DNA from 4 places in the Guptibacillus sedimenti genome. Region 3 is predicted to be linked to each of the others. Evidence: riboswitches for the same ligand, from Rfam matches in the RefSeq annotation. Region 3 holds a riboswitch; each other region holds the start of a gene.
What was found. A riboswitch is a leader RNA that binds a small molecule or an ion and turns the genes downstream of it on or off. The one in region 3 is predicted to bind S-adenosylmethionine.

Region 1 (5,391 bases), on a different contig from region 3:
CGGTCCTAGCTAATATTGGGGCTGTACAACTTAATTACGGTTTTACCATTGAAGAATGTAAGCGAGCCATTGATTTAATTCAAGCTGATGCGCTGTTGCTTCATTTAAATCCACTACAAGAAGTGTTTCAACCAGAAGGCGACACCGATTTCCAGGATTTAATTGTTAAAATTCGTGAAGTAGCAAAGGCGATTCCTGTTCCGCTTGGAATTAAGGAAGTTGGTATGGGGATTGATGCGAAGACAGCTCAGCGCCTGATTAGCGCTGGGGCCAGCTTTATCGATGTTGCAGGGGCGGGCGGAACGTCGTGGATTCAAGTTGAAAGCTATCGTTCTCATCAAACGATGCGCAGGCAAGCTGCGAAGGCTTTTGAGGATTGGGGGAACCCAACCGCAGATTGTATCATTGATGTGCGAAAGCAGCACCCTGATGTACCAATGATTGCAAGTGGAGGGCTAAAAAACGGTGTGGACGCAGCGAAAGCAATCGCCCTCGGTGCAGATGTTTCTGGATTTGGAAGGGCATTACTTGAAAATGCCGTAAATGACACTGAAGAAGCGCTCTCAGAACAATTGAAACGAATTGAATTTGAATTACGAACTGCTATGTTTGGGATTGGTGCTTCGTCTATTAACAGGTTAAAATACAATAGCGCATTACGTAAGAAATAGTCAGGGCCCAGGCTCTGGCTTTTTTGTTTTTGTATAGGTCGCCTTCTAGCGTGCAAACTAGAGCAGAAGGAGGGCGAACTTATTGGATTGGTTATCTGTGTTTCCTTTTATCGTAGTGATAGTGGTTGCGATCAAAACTAAGCTAGTGATTCCAGGTCTTACAGCAGGACTGTTAACGGCCTCATTTATTTATAAACCGGGCGTAATTAGTGGTTTACAGCAGTTTTATGAGTTTATCATGAGTGGTCTTAAAGATGAGAATAACGTTAAAATCGTTCTTTTTCTCTATATGTTTACCGGGTTAATTGGATTAATGAAATATACAGGTGGAATTAAAGGGTTTGTTCATCTAGCCTCTTCGAAAATCAATACAAAAAAAGGTGCATTGTTTCTTACTTGGATCTCGACAATTGGAACCTTTAGCGCTCCGAGCTTTCGTATTGTAACAGTAGCACCAATCATGAAAGCTCTCCTCAATAAAGTGAAAATCACTCCTCAGGAACTTGGATTTGTGATCGAGACGACTGCAACTCCAGTGATTGTATTGATGCCAATTGCGACTGCTTTTGTTGGATACATGTCGTCTGTTGTTCAGCTTTCTTTAAAAGCAGAAGGCATTGAAGGTGATGGTTATCGCTATTTTCTTCAAAGTATTCCGTATAACTTTTTTTCCATCAGTATCATTCTAATCGGCTTTTATTTAAGTTTTTTTCATCACAGTAAAAAACAAGCGACTGATGCAGGGAATCAAGAGAAGGAGCTAGATGATCAGTGGGAGGACTGTCATCCAGCCGTAGCAAAAGACCTTCCCCAAAAACCGTTCAACTTATTACTGCCGCTTGGAGGAGTCATACTGTTAACTCTTTTTCTTACGTATTGGAGTGGGTATGAAAAAGGCTTTACCTCCTTACTTCAAGCATTCATCGAGGCGGATGTGCTTGATGCCATGGTATTTGCTCTATTAACAACGGTACTACTTACATTCCTTTTTTATTTATTCCAGCGTTTCTCATTAAAGGAACTCGTGACTTTCTTTATTGAGGGAGGAAATGAAATGATGCCAGTGATCGTATTGTTAACGGTTGTGTGGGGGCTAGCGTCATCAACTGAGGCGCTTGGTTTTTCGACATTTGTCACCTCTAATCTTGATTGGATTCCATCGTTATTCGTCCCGCCTGTTTTATTTCTTGTAGGTGCGTTTATTTCGTATTTCATTGGTTCGTCGTGGGGAACTTGGGGAATTTTAATGCCGCTTGGTATTTCGTTAGGCTATTCAACCGGAACCGATCTTCCTCTGGTCATTGGAGCCGTATTTGCTAGTGGGACATTTGGGGCTTTTTCTTCACCGTTAAGTGATAATACGAATACAATAGCGAGAATTTTAAAGTTAAACCCAATGACATATGCTAAATTTAAGCTAACTCCTGCTCTTATTGCAGCAGGGACGGCTGCAGTAGGATATTTTATTATTTCTTTTGTAATCTAGCTTGAGCACTTTTCTATTGACAACTGTTTTAATACCATTTATTATTGAGATTAACTTAATAATCCTTTATTTAAAGGATCTTCTTATTCAGAGAGGTGGAGGGACTGGCCCTTAGATACCTCGGCAACGGACCAATGAACATTTTGTTCATGCGGAACCGTGCCAATTCCTGCGGCGAAAGTCGGAAAATGAGAAGAGGCTCGGATTATCCAAACCCTCTTCTGTTCGGGCAGATGAGGGTTTTTTGTATGCATTCTCATCTGGAAAATTGTTTTAGTAGAGGGAGTGAACGATCTTGCATACACTAATGGATAACGACACTAGAAAACAGCAGCTTATTAAAAGCCTTCTTCAAAAAGGAATTTATAAGAAGGGTGAAAAACAGCTTTATATGTTAACACTAAATGAACTGGAAAACATATATGTTCGATCTGAAAAAATCAATACGATAACTGGAAACGGAGTGGTCAAAGTGGAGCAAGCAACATTTGCAGCAGGGTGCTTTTGGGGTGTAGAAGCACTATTTCAACAATTAAACGGCGTTATTTCGACATCAGCAGGGTTTACTGGTGGTGAAACAATTAACCCTACGTATGAAGATGTTTATTCTGAGTTAACAGGTCATGCAGAATCCGTGCAAGTTGAATACGATCCTTCCCTCATTTCTTATGAAGAGCTTGTGGAAGTGTTTTTTGAAAATCATAACCCAACTTCTTTAAATAGACAGGGAGAAGATATTGGAACCCGCTATCGCTCAGCGATCTTTTTCCATTCGAATGAGCAGGCAGAAATTGCATTAATTGCAAAAGAAAATCTTGAGCGTTCCGGGCGTTTTAAGAAGCCTGTTGTCACTCAAATTGTTCCAATCACTTCATTTTATCGTGCTGACGAATATCACCAAAGTTATCTTGCTAAGCGTGGACAGTCTTCATGTAAAATTTCGTAACACAAAAAAGCTTTTCCTCAATAGTATGAGGAAAAGCTTTTTTAGTTTGGTTGGTTTACACCGATTTGATCAAGAAATATCTTTCCTTTTGGAGAGGCGTTAAACTCAAACGTGATGGAATCAATCTCATCTAGCTTCAGAAGTCTGTTTTCCTTATTGAAAAGTTGTATCGGAATGTTAAACGTTTGAAGTACGGGTTCGGTAGGTTCACCGTAACGCCGTTCTTCAAAAAATTTTGTTTTTGTATGCTGAATAGGGAGTGCCCCGTGCATTGGCATAATATCACTTAATAATACGCTGGATGACTCACCGTTGGCCGAGCTTAAAGTTACCCTAAAATCAACCGGCTGTTGATCTTCTGCTTCCGATACGTTTGCTGCAGTAAATGTTAGTGAGCTATTCGGTTTGAAATTATATGGATCCTGTAACGGTTTCGTGAGATCTAGTGAGTAAGATGCATTTTTTGAATAGGATTGATCCCATTTCAAAAACACACCGTGAGTTCCTCTTTCCTTATCTCTACGAAATTCAAGTTCCCCTTCATACCACTGAATAAAGCTATTGGCTTCTATATCAATATAAGGGGATGTTGCGGTTAGCACGTTCACATCTTCCTCAAAATCACTTAAAATATGGTAAGTGGGATCTTCGTATTTACTAATATAAGTTGTCTTCGGTAACCACTCAAGTGCATATCGATAATCCTCAAACATTGGCTGATAACGATCATCTTCATGAAGAGTTGCTTCAAGAAAACCGGATACGTAAGTGCTTGCAATCTGACGCTGCTCATTGCCTTCAAGTAAAGGCTGTTTATTTAATAATAATGTAAAAGGGAAGTACGTATCATTTTCTCCCCAGGTGGTGTTAAATTGCCCATGATTAGCACCATCAATATAAAGAGACGATTTCATCGCATTTTCGCTACCTGTTAATTGAATACCGTTATATTGGCGATCTCCTTCAAATTCAGATAAGTCACTATCATAAGAACCACCAAGCAATAAATAGTTTACATCATCAACTTCAATTTTACGATCAGAGAGAGTTTGATAATCGGTTGGAGCCAGTGCAATTACGGTTTCAATCTTGTAGTTAAAGTCAAAACGCATGTTAGCATTGTTTGGATAGCGATCAAGTTCATTGAATTTTGCGGCAAGGATAGCTGCTTGTCCCCCGCGAGAGTGACCAATTAATGCAATGTGATCCATATCAACTTTATTGAAAAATTGGGTATCTTGTTGTGTCGATAGTGATTCAATTTCTTCAATGTGCTTTAATAATAGCCAGGCTCGGCCATTAATATCTCCAGATAGACCTCCTGACCATGAGGAGTTAAAGAAGTTTTCATCAACTGATACGGTCAAAAACCCTCTACTTGCAAGGAGCTCTCCTAAATAATTGTAGCCTTCATCTGAAAAATCTTCCATTTTATGATTTCCATGTACGATAAGAACGAGTGGGAAAGGCCCCTCACCTTCTGGCATAAATACACGGCCGTTTAGTGGAACATTAGCATCTTTAAAGCCCCAAAACCATTCCCGTTCTTTAGACCATTCTCCAATCATGCTTGAAGCGTTAACGGACCTTGTTTGGAGGTCGACTTCATTACCGAATTCGTCTCGTTGCTTATCAGTTCCACTTCCATATGTAAAAGTGTTTACGTCATGCGAACCATATTCCGATGGGTTTTGACTGACGGGGGAAAATGGCTCTACGGTGTTGGCGAGGCGCTCATCCAAGGTACCAGGGGTAAATAGCCAGTAACAGAAAATGCCTGTTACGAAAAACCCTAAAAGTAGCATGATGATTGAAAGTGGTTTCTTCAATCCAGTTGTTAGCGGGTATCCAAACAGTGCTCCAGTAATAACGCCAATAGCAACTAAGAGATAGGCAAGGGGGAGAATGTTCTCAAGACTGCGAAATTGATCTAACGTGTAAATTGTGATTGTAAGGGAAATACCTAAACTAGCGATGAAAAGAGTAGGAAGTTTTTTAACTCTTTTTATAAACCATTCTCCCATTTTCACGGCTACCCATGTTCCAATAATAGCTATTAGAAAGAAAAGAATGACGTCTACTAATTTTCCGAGTCCAGTATGAAAATCAAAACCGATGGCGAAGATTAGAAGCATTGTGATTAATGTGGCACCATAGGAAGCGCCTTTCCAACTCGCATTAAAAAAAGACTGTACAGGCAACCTTATGCGCATAAATAGTTTTTTTACTTTATTCTGGTTATGTGTCTCTTTCCGTGTCTTTCCGTACTCTGGTTCCTGTTCCACGCG
Region 2 (5,391 bases), on a different contig from region 3:
TGATCACGTTCTTTCAGGATACTTATTAGAGAAAAAGCAGCTCCCTATAAAAGATTTGCTGGCGCTCGTTACATGCAGTCGCAAAACGATTGAACGTAATCGAAAGTATATAATAGCAGTTGCATTAATTCATTTGGGTGGATTTAATGCTCTGAAATCTTATATACAGTAGTTGGAAAAAAGGGGGCCAGGGGATGAAAAAAGGGGTCATTATGGACATTCGCGGAAGAAAGGCAGTTGTGCTAACTCCTGATGGAGAATTTTCAACGATCAATCTGAAGCGAAATCATGCGTTAACAATCGGCTCTGAAATTAAACTTGCACCAAAACCACTAAATAAGAAAAAAGGTTATTTTACCCCCTCTATGCCCACCCTGGCCGGTATGGCAGCAATTCTATTGTTAGTCGTCATCGTAACAGGCGTTATTCCTGTTAGACAGAATGATGTAGTTGCAGCCTATGTAAGCTTTGATATCAATCCAAGTATTGAGGTTGGAGTTAATTCTGATCTTGAAGTTATTCAATATCAAGCATGGAATTCAGACGGTGAAGGGTTGAAATTAGAACGGGATACAATGAATATGCCACTTAGCGAATTTGGAGGATTACTTGTCTCGAAACTCGATAACGAAGGCTATCTAGAAGAAGATCGGGAATTACTCATTGTCGCTTCGAACGTTAAAGCAAAAGAAAGTAAAGGGATCTCCGGGGATCTAGAAGCCGTTATCCAAGGTATAGAAAAGAATAACGCACTTGTTAATCAAGCAGTTGCCATTACAACTATTCTTGATGCTGATTACAGTATGCGCGAAAAAGCAATAGAACATGGGATATCTCAAGGGAAATATATGGCCTACCTCGCAGCCATTGATCGGGGAGCTTCTTTGTCAATGGACGAAGTACGTAATCTATCTGTGAAAAAGATGGATGAAATGCAACCCGAAAGTATGACCGCCGCTGAGGGGAAAGAATCGGAAGACCCTAATGAATCCAAAGTGAAAGATACGCCAACACCTATTGAAGATTCTGTTGTTCAATTAAACGACAAAAAAGTACCTGATCAAGAGGATGAAAACGGAGAACTTATCCTTAAACAACCTGAACAAAAATCTGTTCCTGAATCAAAAGACAATCAATCGAATAATGTTAATTCCAATGAGTCAAAGAAAACCAATTCATCTAGTGGCACGCAGACACAAAAAGATGACAAAGAAGATCAAAATGAAAAAGATAAACAAGATAAAGCAGAAAAAAAAACGGAAACTAAAGTAGAAAAAGAACAAGAAAGAGAAAAAAAGCAAGCTGCAAATCAAAATAGTAAAATAGATAAAGCTCAAGAAAAAGCTGAAAATAAGGATGAGAAGGCACAAGAAAAGGCTGAAAGAAAAAGCGATGAGGCTCAAGAAAAGTCTGAGAAGAAAGACGAAAAAGCGCAAGACAAAGAGGAAAAGAAAAGCGAAAAAGCTCCAAAGAAAGAAGACCCAGAAGATAATAAAGGCAAGTCTGAAGAAAAGAAAAAAGATTCGTGAAGCATCATGCTATTATTCATTTTATATCCATTATTTAAGCCAGAAGGATTCCTCTGGCTTTTTTTTACTTCATGATGGATGGAAGAGCTTTCGCAATATCGAGGAAAGAAGATTGGTCATTAAAAACCTTAACAATTTGATGATCTTTATCGAGTAGAACTGTTGTTGGAACTCCAGTACATCCGTAATCATCATACGTTTCTCGACCATTGTCACGCAATACAGGAAAAGGAAGGTCGTTTTTTATCGTAAATTCTTTCCCCGCTTCCTCTGATCGTTCTCGTCCAGTAACATTTATTGTTAAGAAGGCCAGCTTTTCGAGATCAGCATGGTCGTAAAATTGTTCTTTCATCGGCATATCTTTCATACAGTCAGGACACCAGGATGTCCAGAACGTTATCATCACTGGTTTTCCAACAAAGTCAGTAAGGCGAATGACGTCGCCACTATTCATATCCTCTAATGCAAAGAAGGGTGCTTCCATAGTTGTTCACCTCTTTTAAATGGTCTATCGTTACCTTATCAAAAAGTTCATTCTAACGAAAGATTTCTGGTCATAGACTGTTTTATCCCTGAGTTCAAAAGAATAAAAATTCCGAAAAATGTTTGACACTAATGCGCCACCTTGCTAAAATAAACACAATTAATTAAAAACGAAATATTCTTACTTATCTAGAGAGGCGGAGGGACTGGCCCTATGAAGCCCGGCAACCGTCAAACCAATCCTGGTTTGAAAAGGTGCCAAATCCTGCAGGAGAAATCCTGAAAGATAAGCGGAGCTGATGAATAAATCAAGCCTCTCTGTCTTTCAGAGAGGCTTTTTATTTTAAGTAAAAACAAGCAGTATTTGTTTGAAAGGAGTGATAGGGGTTTGGATAGAGAGACGATATACGAAGATCAGACGGTATCGATTGGTTCGTTAATGCTGGAATCTGGCAATGAACTTCATGACGTCGAACTTGCCTATGAACGTGTGGGCCCTAGGGGAGCGCCAATGATTCTTGTCTGTCATGCTTTAACAGGAAATCAGTATACAGTCGGTCATGAAGAAGCTGGCTGGTGGAAAGGATTAATTGGGAAAGGTGCTTCTATCGATACTTCAGATTTTCAAGTTATTACATTCAATGTCCTTGGGGGATGTAATGGCTCGACAGGACCACAATCGATCAACCCAGTTACGCAGAAGCGTTACCAAGCCGATTTTCCGTTTGTTTCTGTAAGAGACATGGTGCATTCTCAGAAAAAAGCGCTAGAGGAACTTGGTATTCACCACCTGCATGCTGTCATTGGTGGATCTCTTGGAGGGATGCAGGTACTTGAATGGGGGCTCCTCTATCCAGATTGGATGGATCATCTTATTCCACTTGCCGTCACACCAACCCTGAACGCCTATGGAATTGCTTATAATGCCATTTCTAGATTTGCGATTACGAATGATCCGAACTGGAGGAATGGTTACTATAGTAGTGATCAAGCTCCAACATCTGGGCTTGCAACCGCAAGAATGATTGGGATGGTCTCCTATCGAACGGATGAAATGTTCCAAAAAAAATTCGGTCGAGGCGTTAAAGGGGCTTCAGTTAGCCATAAAGAACCACAATACGATGTCGAATCCTATCTTCATTATCAAGGAAATAAGCTTGTAAGCCGATTTGATGCAAATAGCTACTTATATTTGTTAAAGGCGATGGATAACCACGATATTGGCATTGAAAGAGGCAATCTTACCTTAGTAAACAAAAGATTCAAAGCAAACATACTCGCAATTGGGTTCAAAGGGGATCTGATTTATCCACCAGATGAATTAGAAAAGCTTTTTCAACAAGGCTCATCCTCTCAGTTTTATCTTGTCGATACAAAATTTGGTCACGATGGGTTTCTCGTTGAGTTTGATAAATGGGGACCGCTTATAAAAGAACAACTTACAATGATAAACAAAATCGAAGGAGTGAAGTGAAATGGCAGATAAAAAATATCATTTAGAGACGATTGGCATTCATGGAGGGTTACAAGCAGATCCTGCTACGGGAGCTAGAGCACTACCAATCTATCAATCCAATGCTTATCGGTTTGACAATACTGACCATGCCGCTGATTTATTTGCATTAAAAGAAGAAGGGTTCATCTATTCAAGGATTGGAAATCCAACTGTCGGAGCACTTGAAGAACGAATTGCTCAGCTTGAAGGTGGCGTTGGAGCACTTGCACTAGCAAGTGGTATGGCAGCCATTACTACGGCGATATTAAATGTTGCAAATAGCGGAGATGAAATTGTTTCAGCATCGACTTTATACGGTGGAACGTACAATCTCTTTTCTGCTACACTTCCGAAATATGGGATAAAAACCAACTTTGTTGACCCGGAAAATGTGGAATCTTTTAGGCAAGCCATTACACCAAACACGAAAGCCATTTTTGCTGAAACGATTGGGAATCCGGGTCTTCACGTATTGGATATTGAAAAAGTTGCTGAAATTGCACATGATGCGGGCATACCACTGATTATTGACAATACGTTTGCAACACCTTATTTGTGCCGCCCAATTGAACACGGAGCAGATATCGTCGTTCATTCAGCGACAAAGTGGCTTGGTGGAAATGGCTCAACGATGGGAGGTATCATCGTTGATGGAGGAAAGTTCGATTGGAACTCCCCTAAATTTCCTGGATTCACAGAGCCGGATCATACGTATCACGGCATCGTTTTTGCTGAAGCACTCCCAGAAGCTGCGTACATTGTTAAAGCAAGAGTGCAGCTACTAAGAGATACGGGTGCTGCGCTTAGTCCATTTAACGCTTTTCAAATAGCTCTTGGCGTTGAAACGCTACACGTTCGCATGAAAGAGCACATTGCTAACACGCGAAAGCTAGTTTCTTATTTGAAAGACAATCCGGCCGTTGAATGGGTGAGCTATCCTGAAGAAGAGGATCATCCTTCACATCAACTTGTTCACAAATATCTTCCGAAAGGTGCCGGTGCTGTTGTTGTATTCGGCATTAAAGGAGGTCGTGAAACAGGTGCAGGGATTATCAATGCCGTTGATCTCTGGTCTCACGTGGCAAATGTTGGTGATGCGAAAAGTTTAATTATCCATCCAGCAAGTACCACTCATCAGCAACTAAGTACTGATGAACTAGTGGCATCTGGTGTAAGAGACGATCTGATTCGACTCTCTGTCGGAATTGAACACATTGATGATTTAATTGATGATTTAGATCAAGCGATCGCAAAAGCAAAAGTCGAAGCTAGCGTCTAAGAAATATTAGTAGAAAACCCTTTTCTCAATTTAGAAGAGGGTTTTTTGCATGTTTCCTATTTTTCGTTCAAGTAAAGTTTGCCTATTACACGACAACTGTAAATGTTCATAAACATCTTTAAAGGTAACGTAAGCTATTAACTATGCAACTTTAATAATGGAATTTGATAAATATGCTTCTGCATAAATGAACAAAATGCGTAAGGTTTCTATAGAAAGAAAAGATCGATCATTGAGTAAGTTGGAACCAAGCACGTATTTTCAATGGAGGCATTATAAAATCGATCACTTTTTGCTAAGATGTCGGCATCATTCAAGTGCAATGGTTTAAGTAGAAAACAAAAGGGGTTAAATAATTATGCAATGGTAGCTGTCTATCGTCGTGAGCTAGATAAGAGCTGACAATTAGCAGTTGTAAAGGGAGTTCTTTCACTTAATTGAGAAAGGTATGAAATTTACCATTGGAACACTGGTTCAAGAGAATGATTTCATGTAAGCGCTTTTATTAATTTTACAATAAAAAATTTCGTGTGACCAAATCTCACGCACGACAGGATTGTAAGCGTTTACAAATAAACTGATATATCATAATTATCAAAAAACTT
Region 3 (5,391 bases):
AAGATCGTTTCCTCTTCGCCTGCTTCTGCGATAATCGTTCCCCACGGATCAATGATTAAAGAATGTCCTCCAAACGCATTGTCTGGATCTTCTCCTACACGATTACAAGCAATGACGTAACATTGGTTTTCAATAGCGCGGCTTATAAGTAAGGATCGCCAATGGTCCGTGCGCTGTTTCGGCCATTCGGCTGGAACGAACAAAACTTGTGCGCCTTCAACGGCATGAAGGCGAAGCCACTCTGGAAAGCGAATATCATAACAGATGAATCCGGCACTTGGGAGTTCTTCGAGTGTGAAGTGGCTTTTCTCATTTCCTGATACGAGGTATTTCTCTTCATTCATCAACCGAAATAGATGGGCTTTGCTATACTCATGGATAAGCTGCCCATCTCGATTGAAAACGAGCATCGTATTCGTGACGTGATCATTGTGTTGCTTTGCAATTGAGCCACCTACTATACTTACCTTATTCTTTTTGGCTAGGTCTGAAAGAAATGCAATTGACTTTTCTGCATTTTCATCCCCAATTTCGTCTAGTCTCGATAAGTCATAACCAGTCGACCACAGTTCTGGTAAAACAATAATATCTGGTTTGTCATGAACAGCCTTAGTAACAAGCTCTTTCACTTTCGAGAAATTTTCTTCAGGGTTTCCAAACGCAATATCAAATTGCAACAGAGCGATTTTTTTCATTTTCTTCTCCTCCTCGCTAACAAAATAAGCTTTACATGATTGTGTATCCAAGATAACATAATTTACTAGAATTTCACGAAAATTTTAACAGGATGTGATTCTTTGAAACAATTTCAAACATCAGATGCACTTAAACGACTACCGGAACAATTTTTTGCGAAGCTTGCTGGAAAAGTAAACCGCTATGTAGAGGCGGGTTATGACATCATTAATCTTGGACAGGGAAATCCTGATCAGCCAACACCCGATCATATTATCGAGTCTTTGCAGAAGGCAGCTGAAAACCCTTCCTATCACAAATATCCGCCATTTCGAGGACAGCCTTTCTTGAAGCAGGCTGCTGCTGATTTCTATCAGCGAGAATTTGGAGTGAATCTTGATCCAGAGAAGGAAGTTGCCGTTCTTTTCGGTGGAAAAGCAGGCCTTGTCGAGGTCAGTCAATGTTTACTAAATAAAGGTGATGTGGCACTCGTTCCAGACCCAGGTTATCCTGATTATTGGTCAGGTGTCGCGATGGCTGAAGCGGATATGCAGATGATGCCGTTGCTTGAGAAAAATCATTTCTTACCTGACTATGATGCGATTCCAGAGGATTCATTAAAAAAAGCGAAAATGATGTTTTTAAATTATCCCAACAACCCAACTGCAGCTGTTGCAACGAAGCGCTTCTTTGAGGAAACAGTCAGTTTTGCAGAGACGAATGATATTTGTGTTGTGCATGATTTTGCTTACGGTGCGATCGGGTTTGATGGAGAGCGACCGATTAGCTTTTTGGAAACAGAGGGTGCTAAAGACAATGGAATTGAAATCTATACCCTTTCCAAAACATATAATATGGCGGGATGGCGTGTAGGATTTGCAGTTGGAAATCAATCTGTTGTTGAGAGCATCAATCTCCTTCAGGATCATTTTTATGTCAGTCTATTTAGTGCGGTACAAGAAGCCGCTGCTGAAGCTTTGCTTGGATCGCAGCAGTGTGTAGAAGAACTTCGCGATACGTATGAGTCGAGACGAAATGTTCTCATTCAAGGACTCCATGACATTGGTTGGAATGTCACTTCTCCTGCGGGATCGTTTTTCGCCTGGTTGAAAGTACCCGAATCTTTTACTTCAGAAAGCTTTGCAGATTTCTTGCTTGAAAACGTCCAAATTGTTGTCGCACCTGGAAACGGCTTTGGAGAATTTGGTGAGGGCTATGTACGAGTGGGGCTATTAACGTCTGAAGAGAAGCTAAGAGAAGCAGTTGAGCGAATTAAGTCTCTTAATCTCTTTTGATTCAGAAAAATTAAAAAACAGTTTGACAGAATTTCCTGTCTCTGGCATAATTCAAATCAATTACTAAAAACGAATAATTGCATACTCTTATCCAGAGAGGTGGAGGGACGAGCCCTTTGAAGCCCGGCAACCGATTTTTAAGTTTTCTTAAAGACACGGTGCTAATTCTCGCAGCAAAAGCTGGAAGATAAGAGGAAGAGCATGGTGATAAAGACCTCTTCCTCGTGAAGGGGTCTTTTTTGTGTGATGAGCGAAAATTGAAAGGTAAAGACTGAAAGGAATGAACGTGATGAGCCGTCTTATAGCTACCTATCTTGTAAATAATGATCATCAATTAGCCCAGCGTGCCGAATCAATCGCTCTCGGTTTAACCGTGGGGACATGGACGAATCTACCTTTATTAGAAAAAGAACAGTTACAAAAACATAAAGGGGAAGTCGTTCGGGTTGAGGAGAGAGAAGGTAAAGGGATTATCGTTATCTCCTATCCAGCCATTAATTTCAGTGCTGATCTACCGGCGATTTTAACAACCGTTTTCGGCAAACTTTCTCTTGATGGAGAAATTAAACTTATTGATTTAGATTTTTCAAATGAGTTGGTTCAAGCATTTCCGGGACCAGCGTATGGTATAGATGGCATCCGCAAACTTGCAAATGTGCATGATCGACCACTTGTGATGAGTATTTTTAAAGGGGTGATTGGAAAGCCATTGCATGAGTTAGAACAACAAATGCAGGCACAAGCCCTAGGGAGAGTTGATTTTGTAAAGGATGATGAAATTCTTTTTGAAAATGAGTTGTCACCTCTTGAAAAGCGTGTTCCCGCTTTAAAAAAAGTGCTCGATCAGACGTCAGAAGTGACAGGGAAACGCACACGATATGCAGTTAATTTATCCGGAAGAACGGACAAGTTGAAAGATCGAGCAAAACGCGCGATTGAATTAGGTGCTGATGCCCTTTTGTTTAATGTTTTTACATATGGTTTAGATGTCCTGCAGTCTCTCGCAGAGGATAAGGATATCTCGGTTCCGATCATGGCTCATCCTTCTTTTTCAGGGGCTATGGCTGCATCAAGCACGTATGGAATAAGTTATTCACTTTTACTTGGAAAATTGCTTCGAACCGCTGGAGCTGATTTCTCTCTTTTTCCCTCCCCTTACGGAAGCATGGCGTTAAATCGAAACGAAGCACTCGCAACAGCCCTAGCTCTGACGAAAGAGAATCAGCTGAACAAGACATTTCCAGTTCCTTCAGCAGGCATCCATCCAGGATTGGTTCCACTCTTACTTCAGGACTTTGGAAAGGATAGTGTTATTAACGCAGGAGGAGGCGTTCATGGGCATCCAGGAGGAGCCGCTTCTGGAGGAAAAGCATTCCGAGATGCGATTGAAGCCGTTCTAACAAATCAAACTCTCGAAGAGGCATCGCTTAATAGTGAGGCACTTCACCAAGCACTTACAAAGTGGGGGAGCACAGAGGTGGTTCGATGAAAAAGCCGGTTATATTTTGTGATTTTGATGGCACGATTACAAATAGCGATAATATCGTTTCCTTAATGAAACGTTTTGCTCCGAAAGAATGGGAGCAAATAAAAGATAATATTTTAGCGCAGAACCTATCCATTCGGGAAGGTGTGGGGCAGATGTTTCATTTGATTCCTTCCAGCCGAAAGAATGATTTGCTTGATTATTTATTAGCTACAACCGAGATTAGACAGGGATTTGCTGAGTTTGTTCATTATACAAAACGAGAAGGTATCCAGCTTTACGTTGTAAGTGGAGGAATTGATTTTTTTGTCTATCCGCTTCTAAACCCATTTGAAATACCGGAAGAGAACATTTTCTGCAATGGGAGCGATTTTACGAACGAAACGATCACGATTACTTGGCCATACTCTTGTGATGATGATTGTACAAACGATTGCGGATGCTGCAAGCCAGGTATCTTAAAACAGTTTGATGGAGATACCTACCGAAAAATTGTGATCGGTGACTCTATAACGGATCTAGAGGCAGCTAAACAGGCAGACCAAGTCTTTGCAAGAGATTACTTAGCAGAGAAGTGTAAAGAACTGTCCATTCCTGCAGTTCCGTTTGAGTCGTTCGATGATATCGTTCGAAAATTGATGGAAGAAAAGGAGGGATATGATGAGCATCATTCAGAAACGTTGGAACGAACTCGCTGATATCAAAGATGAGTTAGCAGGTCGTGATTGGTTTCCGGGAACAAGCGGCAATCTCTCGATCAAAGTAAGTGAGGAGCCGCTACAGTTTCTTGTCACCGCAAGTGGTAAAGATAAAAGAAAACGAACGGAAGAAGATTTCATATTGGTCGACCGTGATGGGCAGGCAATCGAAAAAACTTCTTTAAAACCATCTGCTGAAACAATTGTTCATCAGGCCATCTATCAAAAAACAAATGCCGGATGTTGTTTGCACGTCCACACAGTGGATAACAATGTGATTTCTGAACTTTTTAGTACAGAGGGGGAGGTTACTTTTCAGGGTGTTGAATTAATAAAAGCGTTTGGGCTCTGGGGACAAAATGATCGAATAACCGTTCCGATCATTGATAACTCCAGTGACCTTTCTTTACTTGCTCAGGATGTTGTTCATGCTATCACTAGAGAAACGAAAGCTGTATTAATGAAAAATCATGGCATTACGGTATGGGGACGCGATGGTTTTGAAGCCAAAAAGTATCTCGAAGCATTTGAATTTTTATTTAGTTATCATCTTAAATTAAGAAACTTTCAATCAGTAGTAAGCGAGGGAGGAAGAAAAAATGGCGGTAATTAAAGTGAGAAATACAGGTGAAGTAATTGAGGGAAGGGATGCTGTAAGTGCATTTCTACAACAAGAGGGTGTTCTTTATGAACAGTGGCAGGTAGAAAAACTTCCTGAACAATTAAGAGGTAATTGCACTGTAACGGAAGAACAAAAAAATGAAATTTTAACTGTATTTAATGAAGAAATTCGTTCTCTAGCTGAACGCAATGGATACGGAAACTGGGATGTGGTGGCTCTTTCTGAAGAAACGCCAGACCTAGATGCCATTCTGAAGAAATTCGAACAAGTGCACGTCCATACGGAGGATGAAGTAAGAGCAATTACCGCTGGGCATGGGATTTTTGTGATTAAAGGAAGCGTCGGATATTTTGATGTTGAATTAGATCCAGGCGATGTGATCTCTGTTCCGGTGGATACACCGCACTTCTTTACATTAATGGATGATCGTCAAGTTGTAGCTGTTCGTCTATTTATTGACCCATCAGGCTGGGTTGCCCACCCTTATGAAGAGAAACAAAGTATAAACTAAAAGAAAGCGGCCGTGTGTGTTCGTCGGCCGCTTTTCTATAACCATATTTAGGTGCAAATCGTAATCAAATCTTCTAGATCTGGCCAACCAAAAGCCGATTCTAG
Region 4 (5,391 bases), on a different contig from region 3:
TCTTCTTTAGCCTGTCCTAAAGCGACAGAAGGAGAACGTTCGATGAATACTGGATCAAGATGCTTCGGTTTATATTCTATCGTTGCATCATCACCAGGAATAATTTTTGTTACAAGATAAGCAAGTCCAGCAATGAACGGGAATTGGATCACAGTATTCGTAATGTTAAAGATCCCGTGTCCAAATGCAATTGTCATTTCTGGTGTCAAATTTAACGAATCTCTAAGATACTCAATAAATGGTGTATAGGCGAACAAGAAAATTAAGAATATCGCCGTACCAATTAAATTAAAAATAACGTGAGTCAGCGCCGTGCGTCTAGCTGCAACAGAGGCACCGATCGAAGCAAGAACTGCTGTAATTGTTGTTCCAATGTTATCTCCAAACAGAACTGGTAATGCAGCTTGAATATCCATCGCATTCTGTGAATAAAGTCCTTGTAATACACCAATTGTAGCACTAGAACTTTGCACAATAACTGTAAATACCGTACCAATTACAACGCCTAATAACGGGTTTGAACTCATGCTCACTGTGAGTTCTTGGAAAGCCTCAAGACTTCTAAGTGGCTTCATTCCTGCACTCATTAATTCAAGTCCAAAGAATAACGCACCAAAACCAAAAACAATTTGCCCTGCGTAATTAATTTTCTTGTTTTTAAAGAAGAAAATTAATAGAGAACCAATAGCAATGATTGGTAGAGCGTAATCTTTAATAGGAAAACCAATAATAAATGCTGTAACAGTTGTTCCAATGTTAGCTCCCATTACAACACCAATCGCTTGCTTGAGAGTCATAAATCCTGCATTAACAAGACCGACTGTTAAAACCGTTGTCCCTGAACTACTTTGGATGAGAATCGTAACAATGATCCCGGCTAGCACACCCATAAATGGGTTCGTCGTAAAGCGATCAAGAATGTCTCTTAATCGATCACCTGCAGATCGTTGAAGGCCATCTCCCATATACTTTAGTCCAAACAGGAAAATACCAAGACCTCCCACAAACTGAAAGATCATCTCCTGAACGTTGAGTTCCATCATTTCAACCCCTTGCACTCATGTTTTATTTTTTTCGACAATACTCAACAAAGTCCCTTGTCTATTATCTACATCGCTCCCCTCTTTGTAAAGAGTTAATATAGAATTGTAATGATATTATGATGAAATCAATTTTGTTTCAAGAAAGTTTCAGCTAGTTTATTGTTCCCATCTACTTATATAAGATAAACTGGTTTAGTGGGATTACCCTCACATACCAGAAAGGAGATTTTCAATTTGAACGTTTTTAAACAACTGTATTATAGCTTATTTTCTCCAAAAATGATGGCGCGATTCCGTTTTCAAAAACTAGGGAAGCCGATATTGTATGTGTTTCTCCTAATGCTACTTTCTTCTGTACCTATAGGGATTATTACCGCGGTTTCGTTTACCAATGCTTACGAAGACCTTAAAACACATATGGGAGATTTACCTGAATTTACTTTAGAAGATGGCACACTAAAAAGTGACCAATCTGAACCACTTATAAAAAAAGAAGATGGAAACACGTTTATTTTTGATGCTACAGATGAAATAAAGCCCGACGATGTTGATTCCTATGAATCGGCTATTGCGTTCCTAAAAGATCGAATTATCGTAATGGATAGTGGGACAAGACAAGAGTTTAATTATAGTAATTTCAGTTCAATGACTTTTACAAAACAAGATGTAAGTGAACTCACGCAAAATTTAGATAACTTGCTCCCGATCTTTATCCCACTCTTAATCTTTGTCGTCTATTTATTCCAGACTGGCCTCAAATTTATCGGAATTACCGTTCTAGCGACAATCGGTTTATTATTAAAGTCACTCGCGGGTAGAAAAGCATCTTATAAACAACTCTGGGTCCTATCGGTTTATTCCGCTACGATTCCAACCCTTTTCTTTACTATTATGGCTTTAGTAAAAACAACCGTCCCATTTGGATTTCTTCTCTATTGGTTTGTAGCCATCATGCTACTCTACTTAACCATTAAGGAAATTCCTCTTCCGAAAAAACGTGTAACGAACGAAAGACCTAATTCACCTGAGTAAAAATTTTGATTATTTTATCAAATCACTTGATTTTCGCTTTAAAGTAATGTAGATTATGTAAAAAGCGACACATTAAAATTCCATATACTTTCAATTCTTATCAAGAGAAGCAGAGGGACTGGCCCGAAGAAGCTTCAGCAACCACCGGATATTTTCTGGAAAGGTGCTAACTCCAGCAAGTTGAATTCAACTTGGAAGATAAGAAGAAGAGCAACCAAAGTCTTCTTCTTATAGAGGGCTTTTTTTTATTGCCCTTACTTAATGAAAAGGAGATTGATTATGACAAATAACCATTACAATACGCTACTTGTTCAACTAGGTAATAAATCAGATCCACAAACAGGCGCTGTAAATCCTCCTGTTTATTTTTCCACCTCCTATAGGCATGAAGGAATTGGGCAATCAACAGGGTTTGATTATTCAAGAACAAAAAACCCTACTCGCTCGATTCTAGAGTCTGCAGTAAATGAACTCGAACATGGTGACCAGGGCTTCGCATTTAGTTCCGGCATGGCCGCCATCCAATCAATTATATCTTTATTTAAAACCGGAGATCATATACTCGTTTCAGATGACCTATATGGTGGCACATATCGATTATTTGCTCACGCAGAAAAGCATTTCAACATATCATTCACCTATTTTGACAGCCAAAATATTGATAGCATCGCACCATTAATAACTCTGTCTACTAGGGCAATCTTTATCGAAAACCCTTCAAATCCCCTAATGAAGTTAACCGATGTTGAAGAGATTGTGACGATTGCCAAGACATACAATTTATTGTCAATCGTAGACAATACGTTATTCACTCCTCTTCTACAAAACCCTCTTTTACTAGGGGCTGATATTGTTATTCATAGCGCAACGAAATACCTTGGGGGTCACAATGATGTGCTTGCAGGACTTGTCATTGCCAAAGGTGAAAAGCTCTGTGCTGAGATTGAACAATATCAAAACGGTGCTGGAGCGGTTCTTTCTCCGTTCGACTCCTGGCTTCTCATTCGAGGAATGAAGACATTACCTCTTCGACTAAAGCAACATGAGGAGAATGCTCGAGCCATCGCAACATACTTAAGAAATCACGACGCAATAACTGACGTCTTCTATCCTGAAAAAGGCGGTATGCTGTCGTTTCGATTACAGTCTGAAGCATGGGTTGATCCATTTCTAAGGAATTTGAAACTGATTACCTTTGCGGAAAGTCTTGGAGGCGTTGAGAGCTTTATTACTTATCCAGCCACACAAACACACGCCGATATCCCAGAAAAGATCAGACTCGAGAAAGGTGTTTGTAATCGACTTCTCAGATTTTCAGTAGGAATTGAACAAATCAACGATTTAGTGAAAGATCTAGATCAAACGCTAGCAATTTTCAAAGAGGATGGTGTGCGACATGACGACTAATTCATATACATTTCAAACAAAACTTCTTCACAACGAACATAAATTTGATAAAAGCACAGGAGCCGTCAGTGTTCCAATTCAACAAGCATCTACCTTTCATCAATTGGATTTTGATCAGCCCGGAAAATATGATTACAGTCGCTCTGGTAACCCTACCCGTGAAGCTCTAGAAGAAACGATTGCAGACCTTGAAGGTGGCGTTAGAGGGTTTGCATTTGCTTCTGGTATGGCCGCTATCGCTACTTCTTTTATGCTCCTTTCACAAAATGACCATGTTTTGATTTCAGAAGATGTTTATGGCGGGACGTATCGGATGATCCACGATGTTCTCTGCAGATTTGGAATTAGTCATACTTTTGTCGATATGACTGATTTAAATAAAGTTGCGAACGGGATTCAATCCAATACAAAAGTGATCTACATCGAGACACCTTCTAATCCGTTACTTAAAGTGACTGATATTCAAGCCGTCGTTAAATTAGCGAAAGCGAATCATTGTTTAACGTTCGTTGATAACACCTTCATGACACCTGCCCTCCAAAGACCACTGGACTTCGGCGCGGATATCGTTCTTCATAGTGCCACAAAATTTATTGCAGGACATAGCGATGTTGTTGCAGGTCTTGCCGCAGTTAAAAATGAAAAGCTGGGCGAAAACCTTGCTTTTTTGCAAAACTCTTTCGGATCCATTTTAAGTGCTCATGATTCCTGGTTAGTTCTTCGCGGATTAAAAACATTACATTGTCGGCTCGATCAATCTTCAAGATCGGCTTTCCGGCTTGCTCATGCACTCCTTAAAGAGCCGCTTGTAGAAGAAGTTTATTATCCTGGGTTCTCTTTCCATCAGGGACATTCGACTCACCTTTACCAAGCAGCGGGTCCTGGGGCTGTTCTTTCTTTTCGACTACCTGATGAAAACGCGGTTCGATTGTTTACAAAGAACGTGCAACTTCCAGTTTACGCTGTTAGTCTTGGTGCGGTTGAATCGATTCTCTCTTATCCAGCGAGAATGTCTCATGCATCTATGTCAGCTGCCGAACGAAACAAACGCGGGATTACAGATGGCTTGTTACGCTTATCTGTGGGGCTTGAAAATGCTGATGATTTGCTTCAAGACTTTAAACAAGGTTTTGCTGCCATTACTAAACTTTACGCTCCTACAGCCGGAGGTGCTAAAGGATGAGCTTACTTGAAGATCTCGAGCACAAAATTTTGATTGGTGACGGTGCGATGGGGACCCTTCTTTATTCATACGGCATCGACCAATGTTTTGAAGCGCTGAATCTTTCACATCCGGATCAAGTATTAAATGTTCACCAAGCTTATATTCATGCCGGCTCAGATGTGATTCAAACCAATACGTACGGCGCGAACTATAGCAAGCTATCACGATATGGACTTGAAGATCTAGTAAAAGAGATCAATAAGGAAGGCGTTAAACTCGCTCGAAAGGCTGCGACAGACTCTACTTACGTTCTTGGGACAATAGGAGGAATACGAGGAATAAATACACGATCGACTCCCCTTGATGAAATTAAGCGTAGCTTTAGAGAACAGCTATATTGCCTTCTATTAGAAGGAGTCGATGGTCTTTTATTGGAAACGTATTACGATCTAGAAGAGATCATAACCGTACTTAAAATAGCTCGAAAGGAAACGGATTTGCCTTTAATTGCACAAGTTTCCATGCATGAGCCAGGCATTTTGCAAGATGGCACTTCTCTTGCTGCTGCCTTAGAACAGATTGAGAATGCCGGAGCGGATGTAATAGGCGTTAACTGCAGACTCGGCCCTTATCATATGATTCAATCATTAGAACAAGTGCCTCTCTCAGGTCGTTTTCTTTCTGCCTATCCTAACGCTAGTTTACCTGATTATGAAGAGGGACGTCTTGTTTATCCTACCGCGC

Region 1: it holds a riboswitch for S-adenosylmethionine, as region 3 does, so the genes downstream of both, msrA (peptide-methionine (S)-S-oxide reductase MsrA) here and PQ578_RS16635 (2,3-diketo-5-methylthiopentyl-1-phosphate enolase) in region 3, are expected to answer to the same signal.
Region 2: it holds a riboswitch for S-adenosylmethionine, as region 3 does, so the genes downstream of both, metX (homoserine O-acetyltransferase MetX) here and PQ578_RS16635 (2,3-diketo-5-methylthiopentyl-1-phosphate enolase) in region 3, are expected to answer to the same signal.
Region 4: it holds a riboswitch for S-adenosylmethionine, as region 3 does, so the genes downstream of both, PQ578_RS07040 (methionine biosynthesis PLP-dependent protein) here and PQ578_RS16635 (2,3-diketo-5-methylthiopentyl-1-phosphate enolase) in region 3, are expected to answer to the same signal.

What each region holds. Positions count from the first base shown of each region.
Region 1 covers NZ_JAQQWV010000003.1:404,214-409,604, reverse strand. Annotated here, with positions in the region: gene fni (type 2 isopentenyl-diphosphate Delta-isomerase) at 1-671, shown strand, start outside; gene PQ578_RS16405 (Na+/H+ antiporter NhaC family protein) at 754-2,157, shown strand; SAM riboswitch class I at 2,238-2,352, shown strand; gene msrA (peptide-methionine (S)-S-oxide reductase MsrA) at 2,453-3,103, shown strand; gene PQ578_RS16395 (hypothetical protein) at 3,145-5,388, opposite strand.
Region 2 covers NZ_JAQQWV010000001.1:794,992-800,382, forward strand. Annotated here, with positions in the region: gene sigI (RNA polymerase sigma-I factor) at 1-172, shown strand, start outside; gene PQ578_RS03880 (anti-sigma factor domain-containing protein) at 195-1,529, shown strand; gene PQ578_RS03885 (TlpA disulfide reductase family protein) at 1,594-2,013, opposite strand; SAM riboswitch class I at 2,195-2,305, shown strand; gene metX (homoserine O-acetyltransferase MetX) at 2,401-3,486, shown strand; gene PQ578_RS03895 (O-acetylhomoserine aminocarboxypropyltransferase/cysteine synthase family protein) at 3,488-4,786, shown strand.
Region 3 covers NZ_JAQQWV010000004.1:7,574-12,964, reverse strand. Annotated here, with positions in the region: gene PQ578_RS16645 (carbon-nitrogen family hydrolase) at 1-695, opposite strand, end outside; gene PQ578_RS16640 (pyridoxal phosphate-dependent aminotransferase) at 798-1,970, shown strand; SAM riboswitch class I at 2,055-2,164, shown strand; gene PQ578_RS16635 (2,3-diketo-5-methylthiopentyl-1-phosphate enolase) at 2,260-3,459, shown strand; gene PQ578_RS16630 (2-hydroxy-3-keto-5-methylthiopentenyl-1-phosphate phosphatase) at 3,456-4,154, shown strand; gene PQ578_RS16625 (methylthioribulose 1-phosphate dehydratase) at 4,117-4,767, shown strand; gene PQ578_RS16620 (acireductone dioxygenase) at 4,754-5,287, shown strand; gene PQ578_RS16615 (GNAT family N-acetyltransferase) at 5,335-5,391, opposite strand, start outside.
Region 4 covers NZ_JAQQWV010000001.1:1,437,550-1,442,940, reverse strand. Annotated here, with positions in the region: gene PQ578_RS07050 (Na/Pi cotransporter family protein) at 1-1,040, opposite strand, end outside; gene PQ578_RS07045 (DUF1189 domain-containing protein) at 1,278-2,075, shown strand; SAM riboswitch class I at 2,170-2,280, shown strand; gene PQ578_RS07040 (methionine biosynthesis PLP-dependent protein) at 2,355-3,482, shown strand; gene metC (cystathionine beta-lyase) at 3,472-4,665, shown strand; gene PQ578_RS07030 (bifunctional homocysteine S-methyltransferase/methylenetetrahydrofolate reductase) at 4,662-5,391, shown strand, end outside.